Pseudobacteriovorax antillogorgiicola: one gene and its partner. The protein of the gene in region 1 interacts with the protein of each later gene in a pairwise test. Links are inferred from orthologs where the notes say so. Each region holds a gene or a part of one and is shown on either strand. Other genes may lie near its edges. The genes, in order: eno and rpe.

What was found.
Region 2: the proteins of eno (region 1) and rpe interact in binary tests that used the Escherichia coli proteins (3 or more experiments, as listed by UniProt). The link is inferred for Pseudobacteriovorax antillogorgiicola from one-to-one orthologs.

Annotation. Positions count from the first base shown.
Region 1 is NZ_FWZT01000005.1:278,477-284,846, forward strand. What follows is about bases 1,204-4,143. They hold eno (phosphopyruvate hydratase), read left to right. Parts: upstream 1,204-2,015; coding sequence 2,016-3,272; downstream 3,273-4,143. Other genes in these bases: B9N89_RS08990 (leucyl aminopeptidase family protein), read right to left, coding at 1,204-1,836; B9N89_RS09000 (hypothetical protein), read left to right, coding at 3,512-4,012; B9N89_RS09005 (chemotaxis protein CheA), read left to right, coding at 4,021-4,143. Also shown: B9N89_RS08985 (A/G-specific adenine glycosylase), read left to right, coding at 1-303; more of B9N89_RS08990, read right to left, coding at 337-1,203; more of B9N89_RS09005, read left to right, coding at 4,144-6,370. UniProt on the Escherichia coli protein: Catalyzes the reversible conversion of 2-phosphoglycerate (2-PG) into phosphoenolpyruvate (PEP). It is essential for the degradation of carbohydrates via glycolysis.
Region 2 is NZ_FWZT01000001.1:271,206-277,615, forward strand. The notes cover bases 1-2,980. They hold rpe (ribulose-phosphate 3-epimerase), read right to left. Parts: upstream 1,834-2,980; coding sequence 1,168-1,833; downstream 1-1,167. Other genes in these bases: hutH (histidine ammonia-lyase), read right to left, coding at 1-1,131; def (peptide deformylase), read right to left, coding at 1,830-2,390; B9N89_RS01430 (hypothetical protein), read right to left, coding at 2,515-2,757; lon (endopeptidase La), read right to left, coding at 2,770-2,980. Outside these bases: more of lon, read right to left, coding at 2,981-5,214; B9N89_RS01440 (DnaJ C-terminal domain-containing protein), read right to left, coding at 5,338-5,730; nucleotide exchange factor GrpE, read right to left, coding at 5,736-6,335. UniProt on the Escherichia coli protein: Catalyzes the reversible epimerization of D-ribulose 5-phosphate to D-xylulose 5-phosphate.

The DNA of each region.
Region 1 (6,370 bases):
TTGATTCAGCGACCGGAGAATTCAAAGTTTCTAAAAGGAACTTGGGGCTTTCCTACGGCAATTGAAGATCAGTCTAAGGTCGCTTGGGACGGCAAGTTACCCTTCACCCTACCTCGTGCTCCGTGCGAATCCTTAGGAACCATTCGCCACTCCATCACCAAGCACAAGATCCAAGCTCAGATCTTTCCCTGGGCTCAAAAAAATACTGCAAACTATCGATGGTTTGAACCTGAAGACGTTGAAGAAAACCTGGTGAGTAATCTTGATCGCAAGGCTTGGAAAGCCTATTTAAGACATCTCTGATAGGAAGGGGAACCGCTGTTCCCCTTTGGCTCATTAGGCTTCGAAGCTCATGCAGGCTCCGACCAGGGTTCTCACGCCATAGGCACTGCCACCGGCCTTGTGATACCCCGTTGCGCTACAGTTCCACGCGGTCCCAGCGATGTCAACATGGGCCCACTGACAGTTAGCATCTTTGACGAATTCATGAAGGAACCAACCACCCATGATTGTACCTGCCTTGACATTGGGTTTAGGCAGATTCTTAATATCTGCAAGCTCTGACTGAACTTCGCCCTCAAGCTCTGGCCAAAGAGGCAAACGCCACAGTGCTTCACCAAAAGTTTTACCCACGTGATTCAACAGGTCCGATGTCTTGTCTTCTGGAGTCATGTAGGCTGCACCCGCGTGACCAAGGCCGAAAAGCACTGCACCGGTAAGTGTTGCGATATCGATTACAAGATTTGGCTTATGGGAATCGATCACATGGGTCAAGACATCAGCCAGAACCAAGCGACCTTCGGCATCGGTATTAAGAATTTCAATCGTCTTACCGCTCAGAGACTTGACAATATCACCAGGTCTTGTGGCGTCACCGGAAGGCATATTTTCCACCGCACCAATTGCACACACGACATTCACGGGGGGCTGAACTTCACAAAGGTAGTGAGCAGCACCATAAACTGCGGCCGCACCCGACATATCGTACTTCATATCTTCTAGGCCAGGGGAGGGTTTCAAGTTGATTCCGCCGGTATCGAAAGTAACCCCTTTACCAACTAATGCAACACTCTTTGATGAATCCTTACCCGCAATTTCAATGGTCACTAGCTTGGGATCTTTGATGGAACCTTTCGCTACGGATAAGAAAGAACCCATTCCTTTTTCAGCCATCTCTTTGCGGCCTAGAACTGTGACTTTCGCTTTATCACCAAAGTGTTTCACTGCAATGTCAGCGAACTGTTCGGAGTTCAGAAAATTGGCCGGCGCATCCTGAAGCCACTTAGCGAAAACAAGAGATCTAGCAACTTCAACCCGATCTTTAGCGGCAGTGAGCGATGCTTTAACCACCTTCATACTGGTTGGAAATAAGCTGTTTCGCTTGCTTTTAAATGCAGCACGATCATCGAAGCCAAGACAGATTCCTTCGAAAATATCTTCGACAGTGAGATCCCCATCCATCGCACCGACAACAATATTCTTGTTCTCGGCTTTTACCAAACTTGCGGCAACATCAAAACCGAGTTGACGAGACACTTGCAATGGATTTGTTTTGATCTTGGGTTTGGCGACAAGCAGCAAGGGGATGCCATCAATCACAACACGCTGTGGCTTGTCGCTTACTTGCCAAGCTAAGGCTTTGATCTGCTCCTGAACTTTGCTTTCGATACTGCTGGCATCTTTCGCTAGCAATGAAAGTTTATCCTTTTCCTTGGCAACAGGAATCACGTTCCAAGCGTCTTTCGCCAGCCCATCGGCCGCCTCGACCACCAACTTGCTCAACCAATCATATGCCGGTGGCAAACACTGATCGAGCGACCCAATCAAATTCTCCATAGAAATATCCTCGTCTGTTTATTGCTAGGATTCGACGACCCTTTAATCATTAAATGACATAGAGGATGGACATTAGCACACTTAGCTACAAATACAATCACCAAAGCCTTGCGTTTCACCCTAGAAAACCGCAGAATAGCCCCGACTAGAATGGAACTATAGGCAAAAAGGAGCCAATCATGAGCGTCATCACATATGTCAATGCTCGGGAAATCCTAGACTCAAGAGGAAACCCTACCGTAGAAGTCGAAGTTATGACCGAATCAGGTTATTTTGGCCGTGCAGCGGTGCCATCTGGCGCTTCCACCGGTGAGCACGAAGCTTGCGAGTTAAGGGATGGCGATAGCGAGCGATATCTCGGCAAAGGCGTCTTGAAGGCTGTTGGCAATGTTAAAGACAAAATAGCGCCAAAATTACTTGGCATGGATATTGTCAACCAAACGGAAATCGATCAATTGCTCATCGAACTGGACGGGACAGATAACAAATCAAGCCTCGGTGCCAACGCAATTCTTGGAGTATCTCTTGCCTGTGCTCGCGCTGCGGCCGAGTCAGTCGGCCTACCGCTCTACCGATACCTTGGCGGTAGCCACGTAAGTAAGCTTCCGGTACCGATGATGAACATCATCAATGGTGGTGCTCACGCCGACAACAACGTTGATTTTCAAGAGTTCATGATCGTCCCATTCGGAGCACCAACCTTTCGCGAGAGTCTCCGGTATGGTGCGGAAGTTTTTCACAATTTGAAAAAAGTTCTCAAGGAAAAAGGTCTCAACACTGCTGTTGGCGATGAGGGTGGTTTTGCACCAAACCTTGAGTCTAACAAAGCAGCTCTGGATATCATATCTGAAGCCGTAACCCGTGCTGGTTACAAGCTTGGTGAAGACATCGCCATTGCACTAGACGTGGCAGCATCCGAATTCTACAAGGATGGCAAATACGTTCTTGCAGGTGAAAGCAAGTCTTTGGATCGCGATGAAATGGTGAAGTTTCTAGCGGAACTGACCAAAGAGTATCCCATCATTTCAATTGAAGACGGCCTTGATGAAAATGATTGGGAAGGCTTCAAAATGCTTACGGATGAGGTTGGCGATCACGTTCAGATCGTTGGTGACGACCTTTTCGTAACCAACGTTAATCGTCTATCTCAGGGCATCGAGCAGAACGCAGCCAATGCAGTGTTGATTAAGCTCAACCAAATTGGAACAGTGACTGAAACCATGGATACTATCGCGATGGCTACCCGTCATGGTTACAACAGTGTGATCTCTCACCGTTCTGGTGAAACTGAAGACACGTTTATTGCTGACCTTGCAGTGGCGACTGGCTGCGGTCAAATTAAGACTGGTTCAGCGTCCCGAACAGACCGCATCTGTAAGTACAATCAACTTCTACGCATCGAAGAAGAGCTTGGCTCATCAGCTGTTTTTGGCTAAGCCAAAATCCGCAGGCAGGGTATTCCTGCCTGCAAGCTCCACTTACCAGTGAACCCTCGCAAATCTTCTCACTACCCGAAGATAGCTCTCTAATCTTTCTATCTATTCTAATGAATGTCGGCAGATTACCAAATTAAGTAATTTCTATAGCTGAAAGAAGTTTCCAACGAGCTACTTAAGTCATGGAATACTGGTCCGATAACGAAAGCAGTACATTCAAAAACTAGGTTGAAAAGACGATGAAGACGATCTCATTTTCGAATCTCACGATCAACATTGAAGAATCTGATCAAGAAGTAGTCTATAGTTTTGATGGCGATGTCGATGAAAACTTTCGTCAGAACGATGTTCCACGTATAGCCCGTCCGAAAATTTCGCTGGTTCTTGGCAGGGTTGAAAACTTCAACTCTGTTGGAATTCGAGAGTGGATTCACTTTATATCCGACCTTTGTAAGATGGGAACCCCCACGTTCCGAGAGTGCTCAGTGGCCATGATTGATCAGATCAACATGGTTCCAGAGTCTCTCGGTAGCGGCACTGTCGATACCTTTTATGCGCCTTACTATTGTGAGTGCGGAAAAGAAGTCAATAAATTGATCAAAACTAGTGAATGGCGTGATCATCTGCTCAAATCCATCGCACCCCAGTTTCAGTGTGATGGATGCAACCGAGCCCTTGAGTTTGATGCACTTGAAGAAAGTTACTTTCAGTTTGTAGCAACATTGTCCCGGGTCATTTGAGGTAAACTATGGAAAAAACCAGCATGGACGCCTTGGTTGTTGCAACCATCGAATCGATGGTTAAGAAAATACTCCCTCAACTACAGGAACGGTTGGCAGCTATTCATCAGTCTGGCGACAACTCTCCGCAACCAGACAAAGACACGATCTACCTTACCAACGAGTGCCATGAGCTACTTGATATCCTCAAAGAGTGGTGTCGCCAGCCCGGAGACGACGACTTCGACTTGGATGAGAACCTTAGTGACGACGAAGCCAAAGATCTACTAAAAGCCATGAGTGACAATGATGCTCCTGCTGGAGTGCAAACCTATGCTGAGATCGCTGGCAACGATTCTGAAGATATTATTGATCGGGAACAGGAAGGCCCAGCCGATGAGGCCCTCAGTGATGAGGAAGCCATGGCTATGATGGCTGCTGCCGACGCCGCGCAAGGGGAAAGCAAAAGCTTTGACCAAGGTGAAATCATCGATAGTGAAAGCGACGAACTCACCGATGACGAAGCCCAGAGACTCTTAGCCGAAATGGAAGAGCCTCCTACTGAAAACTCGTCTAATGGTGATCTATCGGACGACGAGGCCCAGCGACTCCTAGCGGAGATGGAAAGCCCCGCAGAGACCAAGGCAAGTCAAGATCTGTCCGATGACGAAGCCCAAAGACTCCTAGCGGAAATGGAGGCTCCCGCCTCTCAAGATATGTCTGATGATGATGCCCAAAAGCTCTTAGCTCAGATGGAAGATGATAGCGAGCTATCCGCTGACGAGGAAGCGGAAGCCCTTCTTGCTAAGCTCGGAGGCCAAGACGATGATGCTCCAGAGGTTAAATCTGAAACCGCATCAGCACCAGAAGAGGCCAATGAACCAGCGGGTGAGTTCGAAGAAATTGATGAGTGGGAGCGCAATGACTTTCAAACAGACCCCGATATGGTAAACGATTTCAACACCAACAGTGATGAGATCATGGAAAAGCTGGATGAAGTGATCATCCAATTGGAGCAAGATCCTACGAATAAAGAGATTATTGAAGAGATCTTCCGAGGTGCTCACACCCTGAAAGGGGCCGCCGGAATGTTTGGCTTTAAGGCCCTGGAGCGGGTGATGCACCGCATGGAAAACCTCTTCGACCTGGTTCGCAAAGGCAAGCTCAGCCCCACGGGTGACACCATCGATGTCGTTTTCGAAGGCTTAGACTTGATGAGAGTCTTGCTTCAAGCTGTAAAAGACGGTGAGCCTTGCGGTGTTAAAACGGGACACATCGTTCATGCCCTTGAACAGGTAGCTAAAGGAGAGAAATCTAATATCAAGCGTGGAGGTGCAAGCGCGGATAAGGAGGAAGACTCTTCCCTAGAAGCAAAAGACGGAGCAGGTGGCGGTGCAAAGCCTGGTGCAAGTAAAGATCATAAGAAAAAAGAGCAGTCCACCATCCGAGTTGATCTGGAACGTCTCGATGTGCTCGTCAACTTAGTAGGTGAGTTGGTAATCGACCGCACCCGGTTTGCTAGCATCGAAGAAGAGCTTCGAACCAATTACCCACAGGTCGAATTAGGGGGCAGCTTCTCAGAAACCGTACAGTTATTCGGCCGTCACATGAACGAGATTCAAGACATCATAATGAAGGTGAGGATGGTTCCCATCGGTAATGCCTTCAACAAATTTACTAGGATCGTTCGCGACCTATCCCGATCACTGGACAAGAAGATCGAGCTATTTATCAGTGGTGAAACCGCGGAACTTGATAAAACCCTGGTTGAGCAGATTGGCGACCCTTTGATCCATCTGATTCGAAACTCCTGTGACCATGGTATCGAAGACCCTGAAACTCGGGAAAAATCGGGGAAATCTCCCGTTGGTAAAATATTGCTTTCAGCCCATCAAGAGGGTAACCATATCGTGATCAAGATCGAAGATGACGGCAAAGGAATCCCTCCCGATATTATTCGACGCAAAGGTATCGAAAAAGGCTTGATTAGCGAGGATGAGCAGCTAGAAAATCGCGACATATTCAACCTTATATTCGAGCCTGGATTTTCCACCGCTGAGCAGGTAACCAACATCTCCGGCCGAGGGGTGGGAATGGATGTGGTGAAAAAGAATATTATGAAGCTCAAAGGCATGATCGAGATTGATTCCGAAGTTGGCCGTGGCACCACAACAACCATCCGCTTGCCGTTGACCCTCGCCATAGTTCAGAGTCTTCTTGTGCGAGCCCACGATGAGACATTCGCCATTCCACTCAGCTCTGTCATCGAATCGATTCGGATCTCGCCAGGTGAAATTCAAAGGGTCGGTGATACGGAAGTATACAAACTAAGGGATCGAGTTTTGCCATTGGTTCACCTCTCTGATGCCCTTGATCTCA
Region 2 (6,410 bases), on another replicon or contig:
GAGGCCACTGTCTTTCGTTACAAAGGCAGGTAAACCGCTCATATTGGGATTGGTTAGTTTCTCAATTCGTCGCTCAGAAATACTACCCAACTCAGCTGAAGCCATGGCTAAAAGATCCATGGCTAAAGCAATCGGTTGACCATGAAAGTTCCCGCCACTGAGAATATCCAGCTCGTCAAAACATAGGGGATTGTCGGTGACAGCATTGAGCTCAATATCAACTTTACTCTTGGCATAAGCGATGCCATCACGACTGGCGCCATGCACCTGCGGAGCACAGCGAAAGCTATAGGGATCTTGCACTTTGCCGCAGTCTTTGTGACTTTCTTGAATTTGATCAGGACCGGAGAACAGATCTCTCACATTCGCCGCCACATCTTGCTGACCGTGCTGAGGACGTACCCGATGAATACGCTCATCAAAGGCCTGCACCGTCCCTCTCAGGGCATCGAGGCTAAGGGCTAAAATGATATCCGCTGCTTTAGCCAGCTCCCGGGCCTCTTCCACAGCAAGAGCTGCAATAACAGTCATAAAGTGAGTGCCGTTGATCAATGAAAGGCCTTCTTTTGCCTGCAGTTGATGGGCTGCAAGGCCAGCGTCCTGAAGGGCCTGACTGGCTTCAATGGCTTTGCCTTCCTGGACTACAAAGCCCTCCCCCATGAGAGTAAGAGCCAGATGAGCCAGAGGCGCCAGATCTCCCGACGCTCCCACGCTACCTTTCTCAGGAATTGCTGGGAGTATATTGTTTTTGTAGCACTCCAAAATGAGGTCCACACACTCCTGGGAAATTCCAGTGTGGCCGAGGTAAAAGGTGTGGGCCCGAAGTACGAGCAAACCGCGACTAATAGAGTCTTCGACATAATTTCCCACCCCACAGGCATGGGACCGAACTAAGTTGCGTTGCAACTCTTCAAGTTGGCTCGTTTCGATCGAAACATCTGCCAAGTAGCCAAAGCCGGTATTAATTCCGTAGTAGGTATCTCCAGAACCAAGAGCTTGATTCACCAAATTTCGGAATTTTTTCAGCCGTTCGCGGGCTTTTTCGGATACTGCTAGATCTTTGCTTTGCTGCTTTGCATACCGAGCGAGTAGCTCGGTATTGAGAGTGTCATCCCCTAAGTGAAACGCCATATGAAACTACCTTTTCGATTGGTATGAAACTCATACCTAGCTATTTTGATTTTTCAAAAGTTCGATTGCGGCCTTGCGGTCACTTGCCCCATAGACCGCTGTTCCCGCAACAAGAACATCAGCACCTGCTTCCACAACAGATCCAACAGTTTCCTTGTTCACACCACCATCAACCTGAATACGCATATCCAGAGAGCGCTTTTCAATTTCATTGCGCAGCCACGAGATTCGTGACAGAGATTCGCGAATAAATTTCTGCCCGCCAAACCCAGGATTCACCGACATCACGTTAATCATTTTCACAAAAGGTAAAAGTGGCTCTAGCAAGCTCAGGCTCGTGCCTGGATTGATTGCTAATCCTGGTTTTGCTCCCGCTTCAGCAATCACTTGAGTCAAACGATGAGCGTGTGTTGCAGCCTCGACATGGAACAAGAGGTAATCTGCTCCGGCCTTAACGTACTCCATCGCCATCTCATCTGGATTCGAGATCATAATGTGAACATCTAGGGGGATTCCGGAAACTTTTTTCAAAGCCTTCACAAACGGAATTCCAAAAGTGAGATTCGGTACAAAGTGCCCATCCATGACATCCACATGATGGAGGTCAGCACCGGCATCCTCAACACTCTTAGATTCTGTTTCAAAATTTAGTGGGTCTGCGGCGAGAAGCGAAGGAGCCACCCAGATGTCCTGTGCACTCATTCTTCAACCTCCGTATTCATCAGTCTCTGACGCTTGAGCACCTTCTTTCGCACCATGGTAGATTTGAGACGACTCATTCGATTGATGAAGACTATGCCATCAATGTGATCGATTTCATGCTGCAAGCAAACAGCAAATAATCCGTTCGCATGAACTTCGAACGTTTCACCATTTTCATCTTGAGCTGTTACCCAAATTTCTTCGGCACGGTCCACAAACTCAAAGACTTCAGGGAAGCTCAAGCAACCTTCTTGCCAGCGAAACTTACCCTTCTTTTTGGTGATCACAGGATTGACAAATGTCCAGCGCTTATCGTGCCAGTGCTCTTTCTTTTCTTCTTGTTCAGCGTATTTATTTTCGGTCCAAGGAATGCAAATGGTCAAAATTCTTTTGGCGACATTAACCTGATTAGCGGCAAGACCGATACCACCAGCTTCATCCATGGTTTCATGCATGTCGGCGACAAATTTTTTGAGATCCTCATCGAACTCTTTGACCTCTTCTGACTTTGTTTCGAGGACTTTTGCGGGCCACTCAACCACTTTGAGGACGCTCATAAACTCTCCTGGTTGTTGAAGGACATTAGCTCCGTGACTCTCGCCACGTAGGAATTCGCAGCAATATATCACACAGAATCTGTCCTGTCATACAGGAGGTATACACCTAATTTTTATTGGATTATCAATAACTTGCTTCGTTATCGTCGGGGGCAGACAGTTCCGCGAATGTGATTCGAGCAGTTTCGTAAACACGAACCCAGAGATCTTCAAGCTCTTCGTCCAAAGCCCTTACAATGTCATTCTGGATTATAGTTTCGTGAGCGTATGAGAAAAGAGTGCGCCCGTCATAGTTGATCGAGAGCACGAACACCCAAAACACGGCTGTTAAGAGGTGGGTTCCGATCCAACGGAGAATTGCACTCATAAATAAATGTTCCTAACTTGCTAGACCTTTGTCTCTGGACTCCGGCACGCTCCTAAATGACGCACCAGATTTATTCATCGACCCGAAAAGGATCTTGAAAACCTCATTATAGTCCGTGACGAAGTGTACTTTCAAGTTACGTTTTAAAGACGCAGGTAATTCGCTATAGTTAGGTTTATTTTTCATGGGAACTACTACTTCCTTCATGCCCTCTCGCTGGGCAGCCAGTAGCTTCTCACGCAATCCTCCAATCGCAAGGACCTTACCGTGGATCGTGATCTCCCCCGTCATTGCGACCTTCTCTTTCGGTTCCTTACCACCTAAAGCTGATAGGATCGAGGTTGCCATTGCGATTCCAGCTGATGGACCATCTTTAGGGACAGCACCCGCTGGCACATGGACATGAAGCTCGCACTCTTCAAGGATCGAAACATCCACGCCAAACTCCTCGCTCTGAGCGCGAATAAAGCTAAGGGCTGCCTGAGCAGACTCCTTCATCACATCTCCAAGTTTTCCAGTCAAAACCAGCCGAGGCTTACCACTACGGATCAGGCTAGACTCAATTGCCATGACTTCACCACCATATTGGGTATAGGCAAGGCCTAGAGAAACCCCGATCTGGGCATTTTCATGGTAGAAGTTATCGCCAAATTTCTCTGCACCCAGGTGCTTCTGCACCAAAGTTGGGGTTAACTTAACCCTCGGCATGTCCGTTCGCTCTTTTTCTTCGACCTCTGCGTACTTCCGCGCAACCTTACGGCAGATCGATGCGATCTTCTTCTCAAGCCCACGCAAGCCACTTTCCCTCGTGTAGCCATTGATGATAGCCGAAACCGAGTTCTTGGAAAAACTGAGTTTCTCTTTATCGAGGCCAGCTTCCTTGATTTGCTTAGGAATCAAGTATTGGTTGGCAATATTAACTTTTTCCTCTTCGGAGTAGCCCGATACTTCAATGATTTCAAGACGGTCGCGCAGGGGAGCTGGAATTGTATCTAAGGTGTTCGCATTGGCAATGAAAACAACATCAGAAAGATCAAAGGGAATTCCCAGATAATGGTCAACGAATTTCTTATTTTGCTCGGGATCAAGGACTTCGAGTAAGGCAGAGGATGGGTCACCACGATGATCGGACGCTAACTTATCAATCTCATCAAGCATGATCACCGGATTGGACGAACCAGATGATTTTATCGCGCTCATGATACGACCAGGGTAGGCCCCCACGTAAGTCTTTCGATGCCCTCGAATATCAGCTTCGTCACGCACGCCACCCAGGGCAATCCGTTGAAATTCCCGACCGAGAGATCGTGCAATCGAACGCCCTAGACTTGTTTTCCCCACACCTGGAGGGCCAAAGAAGCAGATGATGGGGCTTTTTGCGTTGGGATTGAGACTTTTGACAGCCAGGTGTTCAATGATTCGATCCTTAACTTTTTCCAATCCATAGTGATCTTCATCTAGAATCTGTTTCGCATGTCGAATATCAAGATTGTCTCTGGATTTCTTTCCCCAAGGCATGGCCAATAGAGTTTCTACATGGGTTCGGGTTAAAGCTGCTTCGCTCGTGTCTTGATGCATGCGCTCAAGGCGCTTCAATTGACGGGCAACTTCTTCTTTTGCTTCCTTATTCAATGGCAGTTCTTCAAGTTTCTGCCAAAATTGGTCAAGTTCGTCCTTGCCGTCGGTATCGCCAAGCTCAGATTTAATCGCTCGCATCTGTTCACGGAGGTAATGCTCTCGCTGCATGCGGCCAATCTCATCCTTGGCATGGGACTGAATGCGTACCTGCATTTGATAAACTTCGATTTCCCGGGAAAGGCAGGTGTAGACTTTATTAAGGCGGTCGACCGGATTGTTGACCGCCAATATTGATTGGGCTTCGTTTACCTTTAAGCCTAAATTTGAAGCGACAAGATCTGCTAGTCTCCCTGGCTCTGAAACGTCTTCTAAAATCATCAAAATGTCTGGAGAGAGAACTTTACCAAGACTGACAACTTTTTCTAGATTCTCTCTTACTGCACGAACTAAGGCTTCCACTTCGCTAGAGCTATTCATGAGCGTTGGATCTTGGACATTAATGAGGGCAACCTTAGGATATGGCTCGGTTTCCAACAGCTCTTGCACAACCGCTTTATGAAGCCCTTGCACAAGAACCTTCATGCGCCCATCAGGAAGCTTTCGAGTTCTCATGATCGAACAAACAGTTCCTATATCGTAGACATCGAAAGGAGCGTCCAACTTTGACTCCAGTCCCTCACCATCTTGTCCCATGACTTGAAAGGCCGAGAGGAAGATCTTACGCTCGCCTTCGAGAGCACTCTCTACAGCGTTGATACAAAGATCTTCGTTGATGAAGACTGGAACGATCATGTTAGGAAAGACGACAATATCCTTCAGCGGCAGCAGTGGCAACTCAGCGTTGACAACAGTTAGCTTTCCATCGATTCCTTGGGTCATTGACTCACTCCCTGAGTTATAGGTCTAGCAGGATCTTTCAACTTAAGTTCGGAACTAAATCGAGAAACCTTGAGACCTGGCAAAGAAGTCACTTTTCTATAATTTCCAAAACAAACGTTTTTCTTAGGCGTATCGGATAGTCACGTGGAGGTGGCCGCACTGGCCATGTTCCTTGTCGCCGTAACCATCTAGCGTAATCCTGTGTCCGTTGGGGGTGCCGGGCTTAATTTCGATCTGGTGCTTGATCTTTTCCCGTTTAGACACAGCTTCGTCACCTACTGTCTCGGTGACAGCTCGCGACAGCTCGACTTCCTTTATGCATCCGTGACGAGCTTCTTGGGGGTCAACCTTGAGTGATATTTCTAGGTCGAGGGAGTTGTGGTGATCACACCACTTATCAAATTCAATATCTTCTAGCTCTATCCCAGCGCAGAACTCGTCTAGAGCATCAAAGTCGATTTGGGTGGACTCGGCAAGATCAGAGGGTGATTTTTTCTTATCTCGCCGAGACGCCACGGGCCTTAATCCTTTGTCGCAGGCACGGCAACGCTTACCACCGCCGGCCGGAGAAGCCTTTCATTGAGCATATAGCCCTTTTGAAATACATCTTTGACTCGTTCGGTTTCGACCGACTCATCTTCGATCCGCTGAATGCCTTGGTGAAGGTTAGGATCGAATTCCTCTCCCTGGGATTCAAAGCCTGTCAGACCATGCTTTTCAGCCATATCTGTAAGCTGCTTGAATACCATTTTGACACCCTCTACATAGCTTTGGCTTTCATCACCTTCACCTGTCGCTAGAGCTTTCTCGAAGCTGTCTAACACCGGTAGAAGGTCTTCCAATAGCTTCTCGTTGCCATACTTAGCCAAGTCTGACTTTTCTTTATCATGACGCCTGCGAAGGTTTTCCATATCAGCAACAGTTCGCAGAAACTTATTTTGAAGTTCCTTGTTCTCTGCTTCGAGCTTTTTTACAGTTTCCTGCAAGGACCCCTGCTCAGATGACTCATCTACAACCTCAGCTGTTTGAGCCTTGGCATCCTGGTTGTCACGACTGTCTTCTTGAGCATCGCTATCGTTCGCTGATTTTGGTGCTTGATTTGATTCTTGGTTAACTTCCATACCGCCTAGAAATCCTATAGTTAAACTGCTTCAAAAGGTTTTACATCGCCAGTTTATTCATATCAAGGCTTTCGT